2 regions of the Shewanella sp. SP1S1-7 genome follow, and region 1 is predicted to be linked to the other one. Evidence: riboswitches for the same ligand, from Rfam matches in the RefSeq annotation. Region 1 holds a riboswitch; the other holds the start of a gene.
What was found. A riboswitch is a leader RNA that binds a small molecule or an ion and turns the genes downstream of it on or off. The one in region 1 is predicted to bind cobalamin.
Positions count from the first base shown of each region.

Region 2: another riboswitch for cobalamin. It lies ahead of Q4Q49_RS06245 (ABC transporter ATP-binding protein); the one in region 1 lies ahead of Q4Q49_RS03735 (TonB-dependent receptor).

Region 1 covers NZ_JAUOEU010000003.1:87,101-98,993, reverse strand. The annotation lists gene Q4Q49_RS03750 (LysR family transcriptional regulator) at 1-455, shown strand, start outside; gene Q4Q49_RS03745 (HDOD domain-containing protein) at 550-1,278, opposite strand; gene Q4Q49_RS03740 (hypothetical protein) at 1,957-3,171, shown strand; gene Q4Q49_RS03735 (TonB-dependent receptor) at 3,231-5,192, opposite strand; cobalamin riboswitch at 5,301-5,534, opposite strand; gene Q4Q49_RS03730 (hypothetical protein) at 5,671-6,339, opposite strand; gene Q4Q49_RS03725 (hypothetical protein) at 6,544-7,986, opposite strand; gene rihA (pyrimidine-specific ribonucleoside hydrolase RihA) at 8,221-9,177, shown strand; gene rbsK (ribokinase) at 9,197-10,108, shown strand; gene azu (azurin) at 10,435-10,911, shown strand; gene Q4Q49_RS03705 (DUF3103 domain-containing protein) at 11,011-11,893, opposite strand, start outside.
Region 2 covers NZ_JAUOEU010000005.1:117,146-129,038, forward strand. The annotation lists gene cobU (bifunctional adenosylcobinamide kinase/adenosylcobinamide-phosphate guanylyltransferase) at 1-604, opposite strand, end outside; gene Q4Q49_RS06230 (adenosylcobinamide-GDP ribazoletransferase) at 601-1,389, opposite strand; gene cobT (nicotinate-nucleotide--dimethylbenzimidazole phosphoribosyltransferase) at 1,496-2,578, opposite strand; gene Q4Q49_RS06240 (iron ABC transporter permease) at 2,744-3,901, opposite strand; gene Q4Q49_RS06245 (ABC transporter ATP-binding protein) at 3,870-4,763, opposite strand; cobalamin riboswitch at 4,863-5,028, opposite strand; gene Q4Q49_RS06250 (histidine phosphatase family protein) at 5,232-5,951, opposite strand; gene metH (methionine synthase) at 6,295-10,029, shown strand; partial or broken gene Q4Q49_RS22165 (PAS domain-containing protein) at 11,217-11,893, shown strand, end outside.

The DNA of each region.
Region 1 (11,893 bases):
TGCCTGGGCATTCACTCGCTTATCAGCATTTGTTTGATTTTGAAGTAAAGTTAGTGGTTGCTAAAGATCATCCGCTAGCGAAAGAGCCCTATGTCACCCCTAAGCAATTAGCGCGTTTACCGATAATTAGCTATCCCGTACCGCTGACGCGTTTAGACATTTATCGCCACTTTTTAGAACCTGCGGGCATAGAAGCGGGTGAGCAAAAAACCTGTGATTTGACCATGATGTTATTGCAACGCATCGCCTGCAAAGATGGTATCGCTGCCCTGCCGAACTGGTCGATAAATGAAGGTCACGGCTTAAGCCTTACTACGGTAAAGCTAGGACAGGAAGGCTTAAAACGGCCTCTATTTGGCGCCTATCGCCGCCATAGTGGTAACTCAACATTGATCCAAAATTGGTTACAACTGGTGGCGAGTGAAGGTTTATCTCGCCAGCAGAAGACTAATTAATGCGGGTGAAATCTAATAAAAAAGCCTGCGAATGCAGGCTTTTTTTATTGAATTAAATGGTTATTTTATTCGTTCAAACCGTCGCATCTAAATATTACAGCGGATTCATCAATAGACCACGCATAGACAATACGCGGCGCAGGATTAAACCAGGGGAATTCGAATTACGGGTCTGACGCAAATTATGGGCAATCATAAACTCTTGACGCAAGTCCTGATCGAGATCTAACGCTTCGAATGATTCTATCGTCAATGTCTGCTGTTGATTATCAATCAATGACTTAATCACACTTAAAGGGAATGATTGTTCGGCATTAGCATTTAAATACGCAAAGGCCGTGAGCGCGATAATTTGGCCGAACACACTGAACAGGGCCAAGGTTTGCACTTCGTCAGCATCAACCTCGACGCCTTCCATATCCGCTAAACTGTCCACCGCATCCGTTGCAATATCTTCAGTCAACTTCCAATAACCTTGGACTAACTTTTTATAGGGCTGCGGCAGCTCATCGAGACGCTCTTGCAGATAAAACGTAAAGGCATAGCGATAGATATTCACTTGACCTAAGCGGACTAAAGCTTCTTTCAAGGAGCGCGTCTTAGGATTAATCACCCCTGATGCCTGTGCGGAATTGCTGCGCATTAGCATGTGCGCCGCCAATGCGGGGTCACTCGAGATGATGTCGATCACGTTACGAATGTCGCCTTCAGCAAGGATCGCTTTTTTGAGTGGAATTAAAATCCCTCGGCGGCCAATCACTTGCTCTTCATTCGCTATAATAGCTCTAACTTGAGTAAAAACCTGTTGCTCAAGATCAGTCATAAGACACTTTGCACCTGTTTATTAACAATAAGATGATTCGGTTACTCTTCACATCATACCCAAAATTTAAAGAATTTCAGTACTAAGTCGCACAATAGCCTAACGAAAAGAATAAAAAATGACTACCTTATATGTAACATCAAATGGTGAAGCAAATAAGGTGCTGGAGGTGGAGATATAATCCCATGTTTTAAAACAATTTTAACATTTCCATTCTTCAAGTCGTCACGAGCCAGTCCGTCTAATGATTTATCTCTATTTCTACAACGAGGGTAAGCGACATCCATTCGCATTTCATTGCAATATGCCTCTCACTTACAATGACCAATTCAACATCAGTGTTGAAGCATAGCATTCCCGCTACATAGTCGACTTTTAGCTCATTACTACTCATCACTCTAGTGCCACAGTTTTCAGCAACAATTGTTCTGTAATGAGCATCATTTAGTATCATGGTCATGAGAATCTTGCCAATATAAGATGACTCAATAAAAGGATACAATTGAGCCTCAAACTGATATCAAAGTGGAAATGTCTTTATTTGGAATTGGCAAACAAACAATCCATTTGAAAAGAAAAATCAACTTAAGTATCATGGCTCAAACGTAGAGTTTTTTGCTCAAAGCACTGAAATAGTAAGCTGTTTTGACTGTTTCAGATAAAATATCGGAGAGAAACGTGAGATACAGTAAATTTACCATTGCTTTGTTGTGCTTGTGTGCAAGTAACTCGTACGCCTTAGAGTTGATAACTGCAACTGAAAACCAATCAGTAAACCAAATCGAACAAAAGTTTGATATTGATAACTTGTTAATATCTATTAATGACCGCTTATCTAATCATAAGAAAAGTGAATATGATTATGAATCACTATTAACAAACATCAAAAACGAGAAAGAGCATTATAACAAGGCAATATTGGCATTACCCAATGCCATTTTAACAGAAAGTGACCCGAGTAATTACTTCAAAGAAATCGAAACCTTAGTAAAGAACATTGATTCACTTGAAAAGAAATCGGTCGAAGACGAAGTTAAAAACAAAGAAAACTATCAAGATATATTAAAACAGTACGAAATTGTTAATAGTCAACGAACTCAAAGAAGCGCACAACTTTTTGCATTAAAAAAAGAAATTGTTAATCGTATTATTGCTGAGTTATCTAGTTCTGATAGTGTTAAGTCAGTTGACCTAGAAAGCTCTATGACTTGTTCTAAATTTCAATCTATAAATGATTGTTTAAAAGATACCGAAAAATATACAGTTAAGAACACGATTAATTCAGATCCATTCCTTAGTGATAAAAGTGTGCTGCTATCATACAAGGTTATTGATGCAAGTATGAATATGAATGGTGAACTGCATTATAGAGTTAATATGACGTTTAAACCGTCATATAACAACAAAATAGAATCATTACTCAATGAAAAACTGGGCCTTAAGTCCACTGTGATTACCCTTACGAGTAACGTTGATGCAGACTGGTATGTCGATGGTGCTAAGGTTGGTACAGGTAAGAAAATTTACCCCGAAGTGACCTTAGGTAAGCATGGCATTGTCGCATCATACAAAACCATGAAAAAATCAACCATTGAAACAGTAGAAACCAATGCTATTTTTAACTATAAATTTGGCAAGATAGAAGACAAACCCGCTACTGACAATGAAGAGATTAAAAGTATAGCGAATAAGTCAGCTGCAGAGGAGACCAAGTCTAAACAGACTAAGCCTAAATTAACTATGTATGCAAAAAAAGAAGACAACACATCGAAAGAAGTTAATAATAAAAATGAGATGTCTGCCGATAATAATGATAAAAATAGCTATGAATATTATCTTGGTATTAAACCGCTAAATAAAGAAGAACAAGATAAACAATTTAAGAATAGATAATAGCAAAAGCAGCCTTTATATTCATTTAAAGGCTGCAAAATAGCTTATGTAGTCAGATATTAAAAACGATAACCAAGGGTTAAACGAATATCACGGCCTCGACCAGAGTAATAACTATCACCCCAAAGGCCACCGTAATAACCTGCACTGACATAATCTTTATCGAATAGGTTATCGATACGCAGACTGGCAAGCCAAGCATCACGATTGTAGTTCAAGGCTAAATTACCAAGCACGTAACTAGATAACTTATCGCCTTCGTTACCGTTATTGCCTTCAATAAAACGATCACCCGTGTAGATAGCTTCGGCAAACACCTGGAAATGCTCAGCAAAATCCATGCTGACATAACCGCGCCCTGTGTGTTTTGCCACCCAAGACAGCTCTTTGCCATCATTGATACCGTCAGTAAATTCAGCATCGATATAGTTATACTCTAGCCCGAGCTGCAGCGCTTTAGTCACTTGCCAATCCCAATCGGCACTGGCGCCATAACGACGAGAAGCGTCAGCATTGACGTTCGCACCTTGGAAATCTCCTTTTGGAGGTGTCTCTGCGCTAGGATCGAACACGATTTCATCCTCTAAATCGAGGCGATACAGGTTCACTCGCAGGGTTTGGCTGGCAAGCGTCCAATCCCAACCCGCCTCATAGGAGCGGCCCGTCTGTGGCTTTAAGCCAAACACATCTTTAGGGGTATAAGCTTGCTCATCCACTTTCGCAAAACGGAAGTTTTCATCGCCACGTAGATAGAATCTGTGCTCCGTACTAGGACGGTAGTTTAGGCCAAACTCAAATGCTGTCGCATCTTCATCTAAATCGATACCATTAGGATAAACTTTGCGATCGACTAACTCGTCGGTCACCCGCGCATATCGCCCCCCCACAACATAACTTAGGGTATGACTTAATGGCACAGTGGCTTGTAAGTAAGCACTTTGTGTTTGCTGCACATTACTGCGCGCCATAGTGTCAAAATCAGCCTTACCACGGCTAATGTCTAAACCTGTGACTAGGTTTAGCTCACCTTGACGGGTACTGTAGTTCGCTAACGCTTTAGGACTAAACATCAACAGTGAGCGCGTGTTATGGCTGTTCGCCCCCCAATTAAAAGAAGACACTAAGGTATCGCTATAATCTAAATCCGCTGCTAAAGCCCAATTTTGATTAAGCTGATGCTGGTAACCCGTGCGCGCTGCAGTGGTCATCTCATGGACATATTCGCTGCTCTTGAAAGATTGGCGTGGGTCTTTATTGAACTGTTCTTCTGTCAATGAGCCAGGATTTTCACGGTCATCGTCGTAATAGCTGGTTTCAATAAAGAACGAATCTGTGGCCGTTTTATATTGAATGCGACCTAAAATCGACCCTGTTTCATTGGCATTATGCTTGCGGTAGTTGTCACCTTGGTTATAGCTACCAGTGAAAAAGTAACGCCAATCCTTGTTGATCGCGCCAGACACATCACCGCGACCTTCATAGGTATCAAAGCTGCCGCCGGATAACTGCACGCTACCACCAGTATTTTCAGGGGATTTAGTGACAATATTGATCACGCCGCCTACCGCTTGGTCGCCATAAAGCACACCCGCACTACCCGATAAAATTTCGATGCGCTCGACTTGGTTAAGCGGAATGGCATTAAGACTAGGAGCAGCGATATCGATATTATTGAGGCGACGACCATCAAGTAAAATCAGCGTGTTATTAACGGCAGTGCTGGCGCTAAAGCCACGCATCGCAAAACTAGTACCGATGTTATTATCCGAAATTTGAATACCGCTTTGACCGCGTAAAACCTCAGTCACGCTAGTGGCACCGCTCATTTCAATCGCCGCAGCGTCAATCACATTCACATTCGCGGCAATATTTAACGGGGTATTGTCAGAGCGGCCGATCACGACAAGATGCTCGTCGACTTTCGCTGTGCTGGTATCGTCTGCCGCCATAGCGGGCGCGATAACGGAAAAACTGCAAAGGCTACCGATCAGCAGCGCGATTTTTGTTGGATTTGTTCCCATTTTACCTTTAACTCCTGCAAGGAAAACGGGGCATTAGCGCCACGATACTGTTCATTCAGTAAAAGATACTGACAGTGACTATCGCATTTTGAGATCTGCCCACCGAAATCTCAAAAACACCTTTAGGGCCGGTCTCCGGACTTAGGCTATGTTAATCCGTAAAAATAGAATTAACGCGAGACTGACCTTTAACATTCTGACTATCGGGTTCTGTCTTGAACACACCAATCAAACGCGGTCTTCTCTCACCTTTTACCGTTGCGGGGGCAGTGCCAGAATTTCACTGGCTTCCCGATTATCTCGCGGCTTTCGCACGCAAGCACCTCAGAAGGTTGACTAAAAATTTGATTCATAGGGCACAGCCATCAATAAAACAGCGATACTCCCTTAAGGCTCAGCACATTATAGAGCCTGAGCGCGCGCATTATAGACGTCTATACGGATGAAAGTCCATCAAACTCAAGCGAGCGTCTACGGTCTACTTCAAGGAGAATGGGACTAAAGCGGAGATAAAATCTTGGCTATTATCTGCCTGCAATGGTGGTTTATCGGCAGAAAAAACGGCACCTCGCATCGACTTATGCAGTAGATACAAATCTTTATTGCCACTGACAACCGTATAATAGCCAATTTCCCCTTGAGGAGTTGAAGCATAGGCTTTGGGATTCAGTGGCGTCACACCGTGTAAATTGGGCATGGCTGTACAGCCTAGAATCGCATGAAATCCAGCGTGCCCATCGACTTCAGTGTCACCTAACTTCTGGTACACCACCTCGCCATCACAGGTCGATTTATAGGTCTGGGCCATCGCATCTAAAAAACGCTCAGGGCTAATACTCTCGGCCATATCCTTAAAACCCTGCACGCAAAATAGGGCACTCCACTGGGCTAATGCTTCCTGCTCAGGCACATATTCTGCCATAAACATGCCTGCTTGCTCCTCATGATAAGCCTGCTTCCAGCCCGCAGGCAGATTGAACCCTAATTGCTGACCAAATACCGGCAATACATGGGTATGAGCTGCGCCGCTTTCGCTCCGAGCTATATCTAATGTGGCTTGAACTGGCTCTGAGCCAATTAAGCTGCAGAGTAATAACACACTGGCACCTTGAAACAATCCAATAGGTGAACACAATGCTAATTTCATACTTATCATCCTTGTATCGCACTTATAATTAATACGACATCATGAAATTGAACAGAAAACACCCAGCATTCTAACGAAGAACCTTCGCTGAAAACAGTCAAAAAGTTATATTAACTGCCACTTTAAAAGAAATAATCACTATCACGACTTGAATAACAGGGAAATATCCCGTTTATCAGCACAATAGCGGCAAAGAGGTTAGTGCTATTCACTAAACAACCACATTTTCACTTCAGGTTTAGGCCTTTCCTGACTCAGAATCACCTGCCGTTGCTCTGGCGTTTCGCATTGGGCAACAGGGGTAAAATCCAGCGGCTTTATCACCAACGAATCGGCAGGCGGTACCGGAGATTTAGCGAACATCTCGTTATTCATCGACCAAGAGACCCATTCCCCCTTTTCACTGATCCCGACATACCCCTCACCCGCCCTCGCTAACCAAGTTAATCGTGGAATACGCGCTATGAGCTTCTCGACATTTTCTAGGTTAGCCCTATAGCCTACTGGCACGACTTTGCCGTCAGGACGGGTGAATACAAATGATGCTGAACCTATGGTGATCTTGCTTCCCTCCTGCCAATACCGATTGAGGATATCTTGAGCATAGTGAAAACCATATAGATAGGCGTAGTCACTATCATCGACAAGGATTTGCGGTACGGCATTGTCACGCAGCAACAAAAATCCCGTGCCAACACTGACAATACTGTTCACGCCTTTAATATCCGTTTGTTTGAGCCAATCGATACCACAGTTCGTTTCATTGCCCCAAAAGTGCGCCTCACCCGTTGGACTTAAGATTGCAAAAGCACAGCTATTTGACGTAATACTCGCGACATCCTGTAGCGCACTGCGAATAGGGTAAATATCGCTACTCTGCCCCCAAGTCACGACACTGCCATCCTTTTTCAAAGCGGCATAGGTCCCTTGGGTATACTCAACACGCACAACATCCATTAACTGTGGCAGCAGCTTTTTCATATTGGTTGACCGTTCAACTTGCCCCCAAATCACAGTGCTTCCGTCTTTTTTAAGAGCAGTAAAACCTCGTCCTTCAGCAAAAATATCCACGACATCAAACAGTTTATCCTGCACATGTTGGCTATTGCCGCCTTCGGGCCCATAACCCCAAGTGTGCACTTTTCCACTAGCATCGAGTGCGGCTACCGCCTCACGATTAGCATAGAGTTTAGTGATGTTTGTCATACGGCTTTGCAGGGCTTTGTCGAGGCTCAGTTTCCCTGCACGTCCCCAGTACACCACAGTGCCATCTTCACGTAGTGCGGCAAAACCTTCCTTTATAGGCACGACTTGTTTGACGTGTTTAAGCTCCGCAGCAACTTCACGACTATCGCCTCCACTAAAACTATTACCCCAAGTGACCACATCACCATTGGGGGTGATAGCAGCCACTGCCATATCATTTGTTACAACGGTATTTACTGCGGGTAAATCACAGGGAATATGACGATACTGCGGACTCGGTTTTTCCTTAAATTGGATGAGTTTACCGTTATCAAACTGCAGCAATGACTCGTTATTACTTTCCACTATGGCCATAGGTTGAGGCTCGCTACAGCCAGAGATCTGCATGGCAACCATGCCCGCGAGTAAAGCCTTAGGCCAAGTGATTCGATGAGTGAGCATTACTTATTTCCTTGTATTTGCTTGGAGATGTCATTCAATGTTGTGCAGCAGACAGAGCGAAGATGAAATAACCTAACATCGCCTAATGTCAAAAATGGGCAGAATTCTAGCAGCTTGTTGATAAAAAGACGAAAATGCTCACAGTTTACTCTGCAAGTGCCCTCCACAGGCTAGCGCCTAACTTATGGCATGCTATTCTAAGCATCCAGTACCGCTGTTTAAAGGAGTAACAGTATGACTCGTCACATCATTCTTGATTGCGATCCCGGCCATGACGATGCTATCGCGCTGATCTTAGCCTTAGCTCACCCAGACCTCGTTCCCCTTGCCGTCACGACTAGCGCTGGCAATCAAACCCCAGATAAAACCCTCAACAACGCCCTGCGGATCTTAACCCTGTTAAACCGAGGTGATATCCCAGTCGCAGGCGGTGCCACTAAACCGCTAACACGTGAACTGATTATCGCCGACAATGTTCACGGCGAGACTGGCCTCGATGGCCCAGCATTACCCGAACCGAGCTTCAGTCCACAAGCCATAACAGCCGTTGAACTGATGGCGCAGCAAATCCGCCAAAGCACTCAGCCAGTGACTTTAGTGCCTACTGGGCCGCTGACTAACATCGCCCTTTTACTGGCGAGTCACAGCGAGCTACACCCTAAAATCGAGCGTATTGTGCTAATGGGCGGCGCAGCCGGTGTCGGCAATTGGACGCCTGCCGCCGAGTTTAATATTTTTGTCGATCCCGAAGCCGCCGATATTGTCTTTAAGTCAGGCATTCCCATCACTATGTGCGGGCTCGATGTGACTCATCAAGCGCAAATCATGGATGCAGACATAGAACGGATTCGCGCCATCCCAAATCCAATTGCTCAGTGCGTCGCCGAGTTATTGGATTTCTTTATGATTTACCACAGAGATCCTAAATGGGGCTTTATTGGTGCACCTCTGCACGACCCCTGCACTATCGCTTGGTTGCTCAAACCTGAACTGTTTGAAGCACAAGATTGTTGGGTCGGGATTGAAACCCAAAGCGAGCTGACCTTAGGCATGACAGTGGTTGATCGCTATCAACTCACTGGCAAACCCGCCAATGCGACTGTGCTGTTTGGGCTCGACAGACTCGGTTTTGTCGATTTACTGGTAGACAGTTTACGTGTCTATGATCCAACTTATCTCAATCGCAGATGAAAATAACAGTGAGTTTTCTATGAGCCAGATACTCGTTATCGGCAGTGCGAATGCCGACCATGTGATGAAATTTGAGTACCTGCCCGCAGCAGGGCAAACCTTGATGAGCCGAGACTATCGACTCGAACAGGGAGGTAAAGGAGCCAACCAAGCGGTCGCCTGCGCGCGTTTAGCTAAATCAGGCACCCGCACTGACTTTATCTGCCACCTCGGCCAAGACAGTATCGGCGATGATATGCGTCAAAGCTGGATCAAAGATGGCATCAGTACAGAAGGTATTAGCCAGATAGCGGAGCAGAGTACAGGCACAGCGATGATTTTTATCGGTGACAACGGTGAAAACACCATAGGTGTTGCTGCGGGAGCCAACGCCACTCTTTCACCCGATGACTTAGAAAATCACTATGCTCTGTTTTCCCGTGCTCAATTCCTTTTAATTCAACTAGAAACGCCTGCTGCCACAGTGGCAAAGGCATTACAAATGGCAAAAACCTTTGGCGTGACTACGGTATTAAATCCCGCCCCAGCGACCGCCCTTGGCCACGATGTACTCAAATGGGTTGATGTGATTACGCCTAATGAGACTGAAGCAGAAGCTTTAACTGGCGTTGAAATTAACCATCTCGATGATGCTCAAATGGCTGCGCAGCTTCTGCACCAGCAAGGTGTAGGAATTGTAGTGATTACTTTAGGCAGTCGCGGCGCATATATCAGCAGCCCAGGTTTTACCGGGCTAGTGCCCGCACTTGAAGTGCAAGCCATAGACACAGTCGCTGCAGGGGATACCTTCAACGGCGCCTTAGTCGTCGGCTTGAGTGAAGGCATGTCAATTGCTGCCGCCGTGGGATTTGCCAATGCGGCCAGTGCCATTACAGTGACTCGCCAAGGCGCACAACGTGCTATTCCCTATCGACAGGAGCTTTCGTACTAAAAAAGCAAGCGACTTTGAGTTAGACGCCCTGAGTCCGCCTATCTAAATTATCACTTATAAATCATAGCTATAAATCAAATTCATTAATGATAATCCGCGAGTATTTAGTTGGTTCCAGCTCAGTACTCGCTCGTCTATGTTTACCGCTAGCGATTTTGCCGTTACAGAATTTTGCAGTCACAGAGAATGCAGTACTCAAACGAAAGTTGCATATACATAATTTACACGCTGATTTCATTCCCATTTAATGAAGATTGCTTATTCTGGTAGGCGCATGTCCGAGTCAAAAGGACTCGGCTACCCTTGTTCAACTAAGGAAGTACCAGATGAAAGCAAAAAGCACAGCTTTACGTAACGTGACCAGCACTAGCCTAATCGGCCTAGGATTATTATTCGCTAGCCAAGCGAGTGCCAACGAATGTGAACTGAAAATTGCCGCCACTGATGCAATGCAATTTGACACTAAAGAGCTGTCAGTACCTGCAAGCTGTAAAGAAGTGACCTTAACCTTAACCCACACAGGCACTTTGCCAAAAGCAGCTATGGGCCATAACTGGGTACTAACTAAGGCAGCCGATATGTCAGCCGTCGCAACTGAAGGTATGAGTGCCGGTCCTGATGCAGCCTATGTTAAAGCGGGTGATACTCGCGTTATCGCTCACACGCCATTAGTGGGCGGCGGCGAATCAACATCTATTACTTTTAGCACTGCTGGCATGAGCGCTACCGAAGCTTACCAATTCTTCTGCAGCTTCCCAGGTCACTGGGCGATTATGCAAGGTAGTTTCAAGCTAAAAGCTTAAGGTGAATGGCTTAGCCTAAAGTTAAGTGATAAAAACACAAAAGCGGATCTTAGGATCCGCTTTTACATTCCAGCCATTGCATTTAGCCGCAATAATTCATCAGGGCCTTGGTTGGATAACTAATGGCGCAAAGCTCGTCATCGCATTACCGTTAGCCCCGTTCAAGTTAGGATATTCAACCCCTTCCTGTAAAGTGTAATACACGTCGACAAAGTCATCGTCATTGGTGAACCAAGCATCCGGCATCACACTTAAAATACCATTGGTGATTTGCGGGATCAGCGCATAACCCTGAGCTTCAGGATCGGGGATCGACTTTAAGATCTGCTCCGCCGCTTCCAACAACTTAGTGGCCAACACTTTATAGTTAGTACCATCGTCATGCTCCATTAGGATCATGTCCGCAGCCGCCCAACGATAACGCTCCCAATGGATGATGATTTGATTCGGATAATAGGTCGTATCCGCATAATCTAAATAGGGCATTTCGACGATATCGAGCACAGGCTCTTCACGGCTCGGGTCAATCCCTGTCACTATGCCGTAAATCTCGGCACGACCAGAAATCCACGGCTCATGGTCATCCTTCAAGGATATTTGTTTGATCACTGTGGTTGAAATAGGCTTGTCTGCCACCGCCTGTGTTTGCGCACGGCTCAGTAGCACGCCATCTTTTTTCGCCGATTGTGCTTCGGCAAATGTCGCCCGCATCACCTCTAAGCCAGCCACAAAGGCTTTTTTACTATCGATGCCGACCACAAACACCGGCTGCTGCGGTAGGTTATACACGTCTAATTGATGAACTTGTCCATGAATATCAAAGGCTTCAATATAATCCCACTGACGCTCGTCACCATCGGGCTCATAGGCAAATAAAGGCGACTCACCTTGCTGCCATGGGGTTAACATGGTTTCATCTGCTAGACGCACTTGCACCAGAGAATCTGCTTTGGCACTTAAGCCCTTCACTCGGCGAATCGAC
Region 2 (11,893 bases), on a different contig from region 1:
CCAAGGGTAAACCCGCGACCACTAAGGTGACATTGTCAGCTAAGGCGGCAACGGCTTGGTTTAACCAGCCCGCTTCATCAACAAATTGTCGGCTCAATTCACCTAAGGGCACGATACCAGAGCCAACTTCGTTACTGATCAACACCACCACACCTTCTAGCTCGGCAAGGGAATCCACAAAAGCGGTTTTCTCTGCCTGCCAACTCGCCAGAGCTTCATCGTTAGAGGTTGAACTGGCAGAGGTTATAAAGTCGGTCGCATGCCACTCAGTCGGCGCCGGTTCATCCTCAATCTTGGCGCTGGAAGCGAGTAATTGATTGGTCAACCAAAGAGTTAAACAGTCCACTAAAATCACTCGCCCAGGTTTTGCTAAGCGCTTTAACAGTGCCGTAAGGGCGAGCGATTCTTCAAACAATTGCCATTCGATACCATCGTCCGTTCGTCCCGCTTGATGCTTGGCGATACGGGTCGCCATTTCATCATCCAGCGCCTGCGCCGTGGCCACATAGCAGGCATCGAAGCCTAGCGCAGTGTACTGGCGCACTAAGGCTTCACCGTAGCGACTCTTACCACTACGGGCGCCGCCTAGGACGAGGTGGATCACAGTATGTTACCCACAACGAGCAATACAAAATAACACACGATTTCAGCTATTTGCTGCGCCGCGCCTAAGGTATCACCCGTGTAACCACCAATCTGGCGTCTAAATATCACTATGATCAAACGGCGCAGTCCTATCATCACCAATAGCAATGACAATGCCGCTAACCCCTTGAGGAATAACAACACTAATACGCCACTGGCGATCAGGATAAGCAACTCATTAATGCCTTGATGTTGCGATAGCGGCTTAGACTTACTGGTCTCGTCATCGCGGACATATTTTTCACTAAAGATGATACTGGCTGATACCACGCGGCTGACTGTGTGCGCGACGATAAGTGCCGAGCCCGCGACCACAGGATCGTACAGCGCCAACTCGACTAACAACTGCCATTTCAGCAGCAGGGCCAACATCAACGCCAGTGCGCCATAACTGCCAAGGCGCGAGTCCTTCATGATCCGTAGCTTGTCTTCCGCCGTCCAACCACCGCCAAAACCGTCGAAGGTATCGGCTAGGCCATCCTCGTGAAATCCGCCCGTGAGCAAGACGCCAACCAACATAGCTAACAGCACAGAGACGCCGGCGGGGAGCCAGTTCTGCGTCAGCCAAAATACAATGGCACTTAACAGGCCGACCAAAAGACCGACGAGACCGAAATAACGGCTGGCCTTATTCAACTTATCGCTATCGACTTCGACCCATTTAGGCATAGGAATGCGGGTAAAATAGCCCATGGCAACTAAAAACAAATCTATCTCTTTGTGCCAGCTTTCGCGTTCTGACATAAAGCATCCTTAGTGAATTAACACTTGCTGCAAGGTTTAAGATTAAAACGGTTGGCTAAAAAGTTATTATTTTAAATAAGTAAAATAAGCGACTTAGCAGAGCACATCATACAACAGCCTCAATCCCCGCATCACTAAAACTCGCCATTTGATTGTAAAAATTTACTGAGGCTTGAATAAGCGGCAACGCCAAGGCTGCGCCCGTACCTTCGCCTAATCTCAGCCCGAGTGATAATAAAGGTTTCGCCTGCAAAAATTCTAACATCCGCTTATGGCCTTGCTCGTCTGACTGGTGGGCGAAAATCAAATAATCGCGCACATTGGGGGCAATTTGCACCGCGACTAATGCCGCAGCAGTAGCGATAAAACCGTCCACAACCACCAGCATTTTGCGCTCGGCGGCGGCTAACATCGCGCCCGTCATCTGCACAATTTCAAAACCTCCTAGGCAAGCTAACACTGATTTTGGCCCAGTTAAGGCGCTTTGATGCAGCAATAACGCCAGCTCAATCAGCATCAGTTTACGTTCTAAGGTTTCACTATTAATGCCCGTGCCACGGCCGACACAATCAATCACATCGAGCTGCATGATCGCCGCCATAATGGCTGCCGCAGCCGAGGTATTGCCTATACCCATTTCGCCAAAGGCGACTAAGTTACAACCTGCTTGATGGTGACGCTCAATCAAATCGCGCGCCATCGCAAAGCCTTTATCGACGGTTTCCAGCGCCATAGCGGGCTCTAAATGAATTGCCCCTGTGCCCGCGCCAAGACGTTGATCAATAATGCCTTCAACCCCTTCGACTGGCGTTAAAATACCGCAATCGATCACTTCGAGCGTAAAGCCCACCTGCCGACAAAAAACGTTAATCGCCGCGCCGCCATGGGCAAAATTTTGCACCATTTGGCGCGTCACTTCGCTTGGGGCAATCGACACGCCTTCTGCCGCAATACCATGATCACCCGCAAACACTAACATGGTTGGATGAACGATTTTCAGCACAGTATTTTGTGGCTGATCCGTTTTTTGTGAATCAGTCGCTTGCACGCGGGCAATCTGTAAGGCTAAGGATTCGAGCTGACCTAAGGCGCCGGGCGGCTTAGTCTTAAGATCAATTTTCTGCTGGATCAATGGATCCTGCGCTTTACTCACAGGGCTGATTTGAAAAGACACGGCTGACTGAGACATCCACACTCCACTTATTATCTTAAATAACCACAACGCATCCTGCGTCTATGACTAACATGTCCAATTTTGCATTTCCAATCGCGGGGCAGATATCAACAAAAATGCTGATTATCCCGCCAGTCTGCGCTTGCTAGATGACTCTAGGATTACGTTCTGACTATGTGCTTACGCCATGACTCTGCGTTTACGCAAAATCAGCAAAAAGAACATGCTACCTATGGCCGCCGTGATAATCCCCACGGGCAACTCTTGATTGCCCAATAAACAGCGCGCCAGCACATCAATCCACACCATAAATAATCCACCCACCAGCGCCGTTAATAGAATCGGCTGACGACCGGGAAACAGCATGCGCACTGTGTGGGGGATCATCAAACCGACAAACCCAATACCGCCGCAGGTGGCAACCAAAATCGCGGTAATCAAGGAGCAGAGCAGCAGCATATTGAGTCGCAACTTAGGCACATTCACCCCTAAGGTATGCGCCGTTTCATCCCCCGCTTGCAACGCCATGATCTGCCGTTTCATGCCTAAAATAATGAACAAACTCGCGCCAATCACCAGTGTTGGCAGCACTAGCAAGGACCAACTGGCCTTGGCGAAACTGCCTAAACTCCAAAACAACACAGAAGCCGTCGCCTGCGGACTGGCGAAATACAACAACAGACTCGTTAGCGCGCCGAACATAAAGGAGGTCGCCACGCCTGAGAGCAACATGCGCTCCACTTGGCTATTGAGCCCAAGGCCAGACAAGGCCAGCACTATCAGTACCGACAAACTGGCGCCAATAAAAGCGCCGAAGGGCAAGCTAAACCAAAGCAAACCCGACAAGGCGCCCGAGCCACTAAAAATCCCCGAGTTCGCCGCCATACCCGTATTCTCAAAAAATCCAGACCCCGTAAATAACGTCAACATCACCACAGCGCCAAAGGACGCGCCTGAGCTAATGCCAAACAGATAAGGGTCGGCCAATGGATTGCGGGTCACGGTTTGCAGCACGCTGCCCGCCAAAGACAAGCCCGCACCCGCCACAAAGGCCAGTAAAATACGCGGCAGTCTGAGCTCCATCACGATGCGCTCCGTCATGCCATTGGCTTGAGTGAGGTTGGCCATTTTATTGATAAACACTTGGATAACATCCATAAAACTGATGTTCGCCGCGCCAAAACTCGTGGCGGCAATGGGGGTTATCAAAGTGATTATGCCTAATGCGACCAGCATCAGTTGTTGTCTCGTCAAAGGTGTCACGATACGCCCCAAATGTAAGATGAAATGCTGTTTACTCCCTGAATCATCCGCCCTCGCCTCGCTCAGCCAAAGCATTAGCCATGTTGTGCGTCGAATCATGGTAGCCATAAAAGTAGCTGATTAAGGGCTTTTTATGTTGTGGATGGGTCGACACCTGAGCGCAAACGCCGAACACATCGCCAATTCGCGCCTCGGTTAATACCTCGGTTGGCGTGCCCATAGCGCTAACTTCACCGTTATGGATCAACAACAAACTGTCGCACAGGGCGCTGGCTAAATTGAGATCGTGAATGGAGGCAATCACGCTGATGCCAAGGCTACGCACTAATTCGAGGATTTGGATTTGATAACGCACATCGAGGTGGTTGGTTGGCTCGTCGAGGATCAACAGTTGCGGCTGCTGCACTATGGCGCGGGCGATCAAGGCACGCTGCTTTTCACCGCCGGATAAGTGCTCGTACTGTTGGTGCATCTTATGGCTCAGGCCGACTTTCTCTAGAGCCTTTGCAATGCGCTCGCCGTCACAGCTCGAATTGGTATCGAACATGCCCTTATGCGGCGTTAAGCCCATGCTGACCAATTGCTCTGTGGTTAGGTCAAAATAGTGCGGCGTGTCTTGCTGCACTACAGCGACACGGCAAGCAAACGCCTTGGGCGATAAACGCTCAATATCTTGATCAAACAGGGTAATTTTGCCCTGAGTCGGGCGAACAAAGCGATACAGACAGCGTAGCAAGCTAGACTTACCCGCACCGTTAGGCCCAATCAAACCCAACATCTGCCCCGTTGGCAACGCAAAGTTAATATTGGAAAGAATGGTTTTGCCATCGATACACCAGCTTAACTGGCTGACATCAAGCGCGACCGTCTGGCTCGCTGATGGGCGAGTGTCGCTGTCATTCAAAGCATGGCTCGTTTGGATGGCAGAGAGTTTCACCAACGCGGTGCTCCTAGCGAGTCCAAACCTGAATTAAAAAAGGTTGTGCACATTGTCATCGGCTCCCTCGAGTCACCCGCTCGAGAACTAAGGCTGCACGCAGCGATAACAGAAATAGGCAGGTCTCCTGACTCGTCACTTTTCTATTGAAAACAATATAAAAAGTCACTCACAGTTGCGGGCACAGTTCGGGCTGACTGACGAGCAGCTCCCCGATTCCCTATTATGTTGAGATTGATTTCAAGCCTTTGCAGCGTGTCTAGGCAATAGTTGCCACAGAACACACTCGCACCACTCAAAACTCCCAACACCTATTTCTGTGACGTCATCCGATACACTGCCACCAGCCTTGCAAGGCCGTGTGCGTCGGGGACGTCAGGAAAAAGCATTATCCTATATTTACCTTAATAGGCAATCGACAATCACGCTGGTAAGACAAGAAAAATCTTCACCTTAGGGCAACGCGGATCACTCGCAGCGTCCGCTCGGCCAATCTAAACGCCAGTAACAAACGCCGTGTTCATCTTGCAGCACAGTAATGCTCACCACGGCCGCCACGGGTAAATCGAGTTGACTGTAAAAGCCCACCGCCCGCTCAACCCCAAGGGCGCGCGCCATTAAGTGACGGATCACTCCGCCGTGGGTCACGACCCATACTTTGGCAGCCAGTTCGCCCGCAGCCACGCCCGCTCCCACAGCCAGCTCGGCGTTATCTGAGTCGACCGTCAATCGTTCAAACTCGGCGGCAAGTATCTGGTCAATTGCGCCATTCACCCGCGACTCGAAGCTTGCCATAGTTTCCCCATTGGGCGGCGGAGTTTGCCAAGGATTTTGCCAATACGCCGCTAAGTGTTCGCCCGCTTGTTGATACAGTTCATCGAGCCGACGACCGTCCCAATCACCAAAGTCGATTTCTTGTAAACCCGATAAAAGCTGCGCCTGCAATGGCCTTGACTCAGATACCAGCGCCGCCGTCGAATGCAATTCGGCGGCAAAGGCTTGGGCAAATTCGGCGCAGCGGCGTGAGGTCGAGCTATAAATCGCGCTACACACGCTGGCCTGTGACTCAACCGCTGCCGACATTTGCTGCCAGCCCTTTTCGCTTAAAGGCACATCCACACGGCCGCGTAAAATGGCGCCGCCTTCACACTCGCCGTGACGCAACAATAACAATCGAACTTGTTTCATCGTATTCCTATGTCTATCACTCATGGCAAATTCTGTTGAAGCCCCACATTAGACCCGTCGTCCTATATACTCAATTACGCCCTAGCTCTACAACTAGCCCTAAAAAAAGAGCCGTTAAACTGGGTGAAAAGTGCTGATAGGACCCAATTGTCGTCAGTCAATTTTGACCTTGCCCTGACAATCATAAGTCGCGTATTATGGACGTCTATACGTTTAAATGTCCAAAAACATTTTATAAAAACAAGTATCCAAAAACAAATGTCGATAGACCAGAATAAAATGCACTTTGCATAACAAGGGTCGATGCTTGGACTTAACTTAGCTGTATTTAAGGTAATTATTTATGACGATACCCTCTACCAAAGCCGGCCAGATATTGGCAGACATTCGTAAACAGCTTGCTGAGCGCATTCTAATCTTAGACGGTGCCATGGGCACTATGATCCAAGACCACAAGCTCGAAGAAGAGGATTATCGCGGCGAACGCTTTAAAGATTGGCACACTGACGTCAAAGGCAACAACGATTTATTGGTGTTGTCGCAACCCCAGATCATCAAAAAAATTCATACCGACTACTTAAACGCCGGTGCCGACATCATTGAAACCAACACCTTTAATGCTACGACTATCGCCATGGCCGACTACGACATGCAGTCGCTGTCCGCCGAAATTAACTTAGCCGGCGCCCGCCTCGCCCGTGAAGCCTGTGATGAAGTGTTTGCTGCCACAGGCATTCCGCGCTACGTCGCTGGTGTGTTAGGCCCCACTAACCGTACGTGTTCGATTAGCCCTGATGTGAACGACCCTGGCTATCGCAACGTCAGCTTCGATGAGTTAGTGAGCGCTTACCGAGAGTCCACTAAGGCGCTGATTGAAGGCGGCGCGGATATCATTATGGTCGAGACCATCTTCGATACCTTAAACGCCAAGGCCGCACTGTTTGCAATTGAATCGGTGTTTGATGACTTATTTGGTCAGCATTCGAGTGACCGCTTACCTATCATGATCTCGGGCACTATTACCGATGCCTCTGGCCGCACCCTTACCGGCCAAACCACCGAAGCTTTTTATAATTCCCTGCGCCATATCAAGCCCTTATCTATCGGCCTTAACTGTGCGCTTGGGCCAAAAGAGCTGCGCCCGTACGTCGAAGAACTATCGCGTATAGCCGAATGTTATGTGTCGGCGCATCCGAACGCGGGTCTGCCGAACGAGTTTGGCGGCTATGATGAAACCCCAGAAGACATGGCGAATGTGATCGAAGATTGGGCGCGCGAAGGCATGCTCAATATTATCGGTGGTTGTTGTGGTAGTACCCCTGAACATATCCGCGTGATCCGCGAAGCGGTGAGCCGTCACGACCCGCGTATTTTGCCAGACATTCCGGTAGCTTGCCGCTTGGCAGGTTTGGAACCACTGACTATCGATGCGCAATCCCTGTTCGTTAACGTGGGAGAGCGCACCAACGTCACAGGCTCGGCTAAGTTTTTAAAATTGATCAAAGAAGGCAAGTTTGAGCAAGCGCTCGATGTCGCCCGCGAGCAGGTCGAAAGCGGCGCGCAAATCATCGACATCAACATGGACGAAGGCATGCTCGATGGCGCCGAGATCATGCACAAGTTTTTAAACTTGATCGCCTCTGAGCCCGACATCAGCCGCGTACCGATTATGATCGACTCCTCTAAGTGGGAAGTCATCGAAGCTGGCCTAAAATGTATTCAAGGCAAAGGCATAGTTAACTCGATTTCCCTTAAAGAAGGCGAAGCCAAGTTTATTGAGCAAGCAACACTGGTGAAACGCTACGGCGCGGCGGCCATTATTATGGCGTTCGATGAGCAAGGTCAGGCCGATACTAAGGCGCGTAAAATCGAAATCTGTACCCGCGCCTATCGGGTGCTGGTCGACAAGGTCGGCTTTCCGCCAGAAGACATCATCTTCGACCCGAACATTTTTGCCATCGCCACCGGTATCGATGAACACGACAACTATGCCGTCGATTTTATTGATGCCATTAAAGCGATTAAAGCCACCCTGCCCCACGCGATGATTTCGGGCGGCGTATCGAACGTGTCGTTCTCGTTTCGCGGTAACAACCCAGTGCGCGAAGCGATTCACGCGGTATTCCTGTACCACGCCATCAAAGTCGGCATGGACATGGGCATTGTCAACGCGGGCCAGTTAGCCATTTACGACGATATCGATCCTGAGCTTAAAGTACGGGTCGAAAACGTGGTGCTTAACTTGCCCTGCCCAGTCGAAGGCTCAAGCAATACCGAGCAGTTACTTGAAATCGCGGAGAAATTCCGCGGTGATGGCGCACAGGTTGGTAAGAAAGAAGATTTAGAATGGCGCAGCTGGCCAGTGAGCCAACGCTTATCCCATGCGCTCGTCAAAGGCATTACCGAATTTATCGATGAAGATACCGAAGCCGCTCGCCAAGAGGCGAAACGTCCACTGGATGTGATTGAAGGCGCCTTGATGGACGGCATGAACGTGGTCGGTGACTTGTTCGGCTCGGGCAAGATGTTCCTGCCGCAGGTGGTGAAATCGGCGCGGGTGATGAAAAAAGCCGTGGCTTACTTAAACCCCTATATCGAGCTGGAAAAGGTCGAAGGCCAATCTAACGGCAAGATTTTGATGGTGACGGTAAAAGGCGACGTGCACGATATCGGCAAAAATATCGTCGGCGTGGTGCTCGCCTGTAACGGTTTTGAGGTATTCGATTTAGGTGTGATGGTGTCGGTGGAGCGAATTCTCGACGCAGTGAAAGAACACAATATCGATATCATCGGCATGTCGGGCCTCATCACTCCGAGTCTGGACGAAATGGTGCATAACGTGAAAACCTTCCACCGTGAAGGCTTAACCATTCCGGCGATTATCGGCGGCGCCACTTGCTCTAAAATCCACACAGCAGTGAAGATTGCGCCCCATTATCCCCATGGTGCTATTTATATCGCCGATGCGTCCCGCGCCGTACCTATGGTGAGTAAGCTCATCAACAACGAGACCCGCCAAGCGACCATAGACGAAACCTATGCCGAATACGACGATATGCGCACTAAGCGTTTATCCCAAGCCAAGCGCAAAGAGATAGTGTCACTCGAAGCGGCGCGCGATAATCGCTGCCAACACGATTGGGCCAACTACACCCCGTTCACGCCAAACGTGCTCGGGCGCCAAGTATTTGATAATTATCCGTTAGAAGATTTAGTTGAGCGTATCGACTGGACACCGTTTTTCCGCTCGTGGGAATTGCACGGCCATTACCCTGAAATCCTCACCGATAAAGTGGTCGGTGAAGAAGCGCAAAAACTGTTCGCCGATGGTCAGGCCATGCTCAAACAAATCATCGAAGAAAAGTGGCTCACGGCGAAAGCGGTTATTGGCTTATTCCCTGCCAATACCGTCAATTACGACGACATTGAGCTGTATACCGATGAGTCGCGCACCACAGTTGAAATGACCACACATCACCTGCGGATGCAGCTTGAGCGTGTCGGTAACGACAACTTCTGTCTATCCGACTTTGTTGCGCCAAAAGACTCAGGCATCGCCGATTACATGGGCGGCTTTGCGGTGACCACGGGCCACGGCATAGACGAACATGTGGCACGTTTTGAAGCCAACCACGACGACTACAACGCCATTATGCTCAAGTGCTTAGCAGACCGTTTAGCCGAAGCCTTTGCCGAGCGGATGCACGAGCGGGTACGTAAAGAGTTTTGGGGTTATGCGGCCGATGAGCAGTTAAGCAACGAAGCCTTAATCCGCGAGAAATACAAAGGTATACGCCCCGCACCGGGTTACCCAGCATGCCCAGATCACACAGAAAAAGGCTTGTTATGGGACTTGCTCAAGCCCGATGAAACTATCAACTTGAACATCACCGAAAGCTACGCCATGTTCCCCACAGCGGCAGTATCGGGCTGGTATTTCGCCCACCCGAAATCGCGCTACTTTGGCGTGAGTAACATCGGCCGCGATCAAGTGGAAGATTATGCGAAGCGTAAAGGGATGACTGTAGCTGAGACGGAGAAGTGGCTGGCGCCAGTACTTGATTATGATCCCGAGTAATCATGTTTACTCAGTAATTTGGCCAAACTGAATTTAGGCAACTTTATAAATGGGCAAAGTTAAGGGGCGAGTTATCGCCCCTAATTTTTTACTTTAGAAAATTAAAATCAAAGTCGTGGGGCTTCACCCCACACCCGACCAAGGAGGACTGCTCGTCCTATCCTCCTTGGATTCTCCCTTGCCGAACAACGTCCTTGTCTAACTGCCAGTTCGCCATCCCTGGCTCTAGTTCGAAACTCTGCTACGCAGCACTCACCCTAGCGAAGTGACATGCATTAGTTACCTGTCTCATACTCCAATAAAAATCGCCTAACGGCTCAGATGGCACATCCATGTGCCCCCGAGTCAGCGCCATCCTCCATGATGTCGCCACGGCCCCACTCTAACAACTAAGAGCTATCTGCGTATTTCGACAACTTCGCAGGGGATCGGTGAACGTCTGCGGCATTAGTGTTAACTTTTCGCAGTGAAAGAGTGATGCCAGTTCCACACTTCTTATTGTCCTCAACTTACCAAGTTATATTGTTGACTCAAGATGACTATTGATACTTCTATAAACTAAAGACAAGTGGATCAACTCAACCAAAGCGAAATGGATTATTCCGATAATGGAATATGGCCGCTACCCATTAACGACTAGTGAAGTGGATGAAGAACTCTAGATATCGAAATGTAGACCACACAAAGTGATTTTCTGAATAATTACGGTATATTCATAAGTCATACTAAGACCCGAAATAATAACTAACCCACAATAAACCGTGATATACACACCCGACACCAATCACACTTAAATCCTAAATAAATAAACCAATAAATTCAACATCATGAATAATCCAACATCCTTTCCTGCTTGAGAAAAAATATCCAAACACAGTATTCAAAAAACCAACCAGTAAGTCTAAATGATGACTCCACAACAACGTTATAGTGATATAGCCTTAGTTCAACGCTAAAGACGATATATAAAGCTATCGGCATAACAATTTGATCTAATTAGCAGACTGCATCATATAAGTAGAAAAAAATTTATCGACTATACTCAGTTTCTCATCATAAAAATGACGTTTTAAGACTTCTTGGAAATCAATATGATCATATTTAACAAAAAATTAAAGGCTGAACATGAACAATTGAAAGAAGAGTTATTTTCAATGCGGCAAGTTAGGGAAAGCCTTGATAGTGAGATGTTAGTATTAGCGCTAGATGCTGATGGAAAAATTATCGCAATCAACGCTAATTTTACTGACGACATGTTATTTCAAAAAAACTCACCTATCGGCAAACACTTAACGGAAATGGTGCCAGCGCGAGCTCGAAACACAAGTCATTATAAAGCAATGTGCAATGCCATAAAGCAATGCGAACATTGGGTAGGTGCACTACAAATTGTTAAGGGCGATGGTGAGGAAGCTTGGTTACGAGCCATTTTACAGCCCGTCAAAAACAGTAATGGCAAGTTAAAACACTTTTCTATTTATGCAAACGATCTAACCCGTACTATTGAAAGCTCGAAAAAACATGAAGATTTAAACCAAGCATTACAGCGCTCTACCGCTGTTATTGAGTTTAACTTAGACGGTACAGTCATTACTGCTAACGATAACTTTTTAAATGCGATGGGATACACTAAGAATCAAATTGTTGGTAAACACCATAGAATTTTTTGCGAACCAGAAGAATATAACTCAATAGAATACAAGCATTTTTGGGATCAGCTATGCAAGGGACAATTTGTCGCGAATCGCTTTAAACGTGTGGATAGCTATGGCCGTATCGTTTGGTTAGAAGCCTCTTATAATCCTATTTTTGATAGCTACAACGAACTCTACAAAGTCGTAAAATTTGCCACTGTTATCACAGA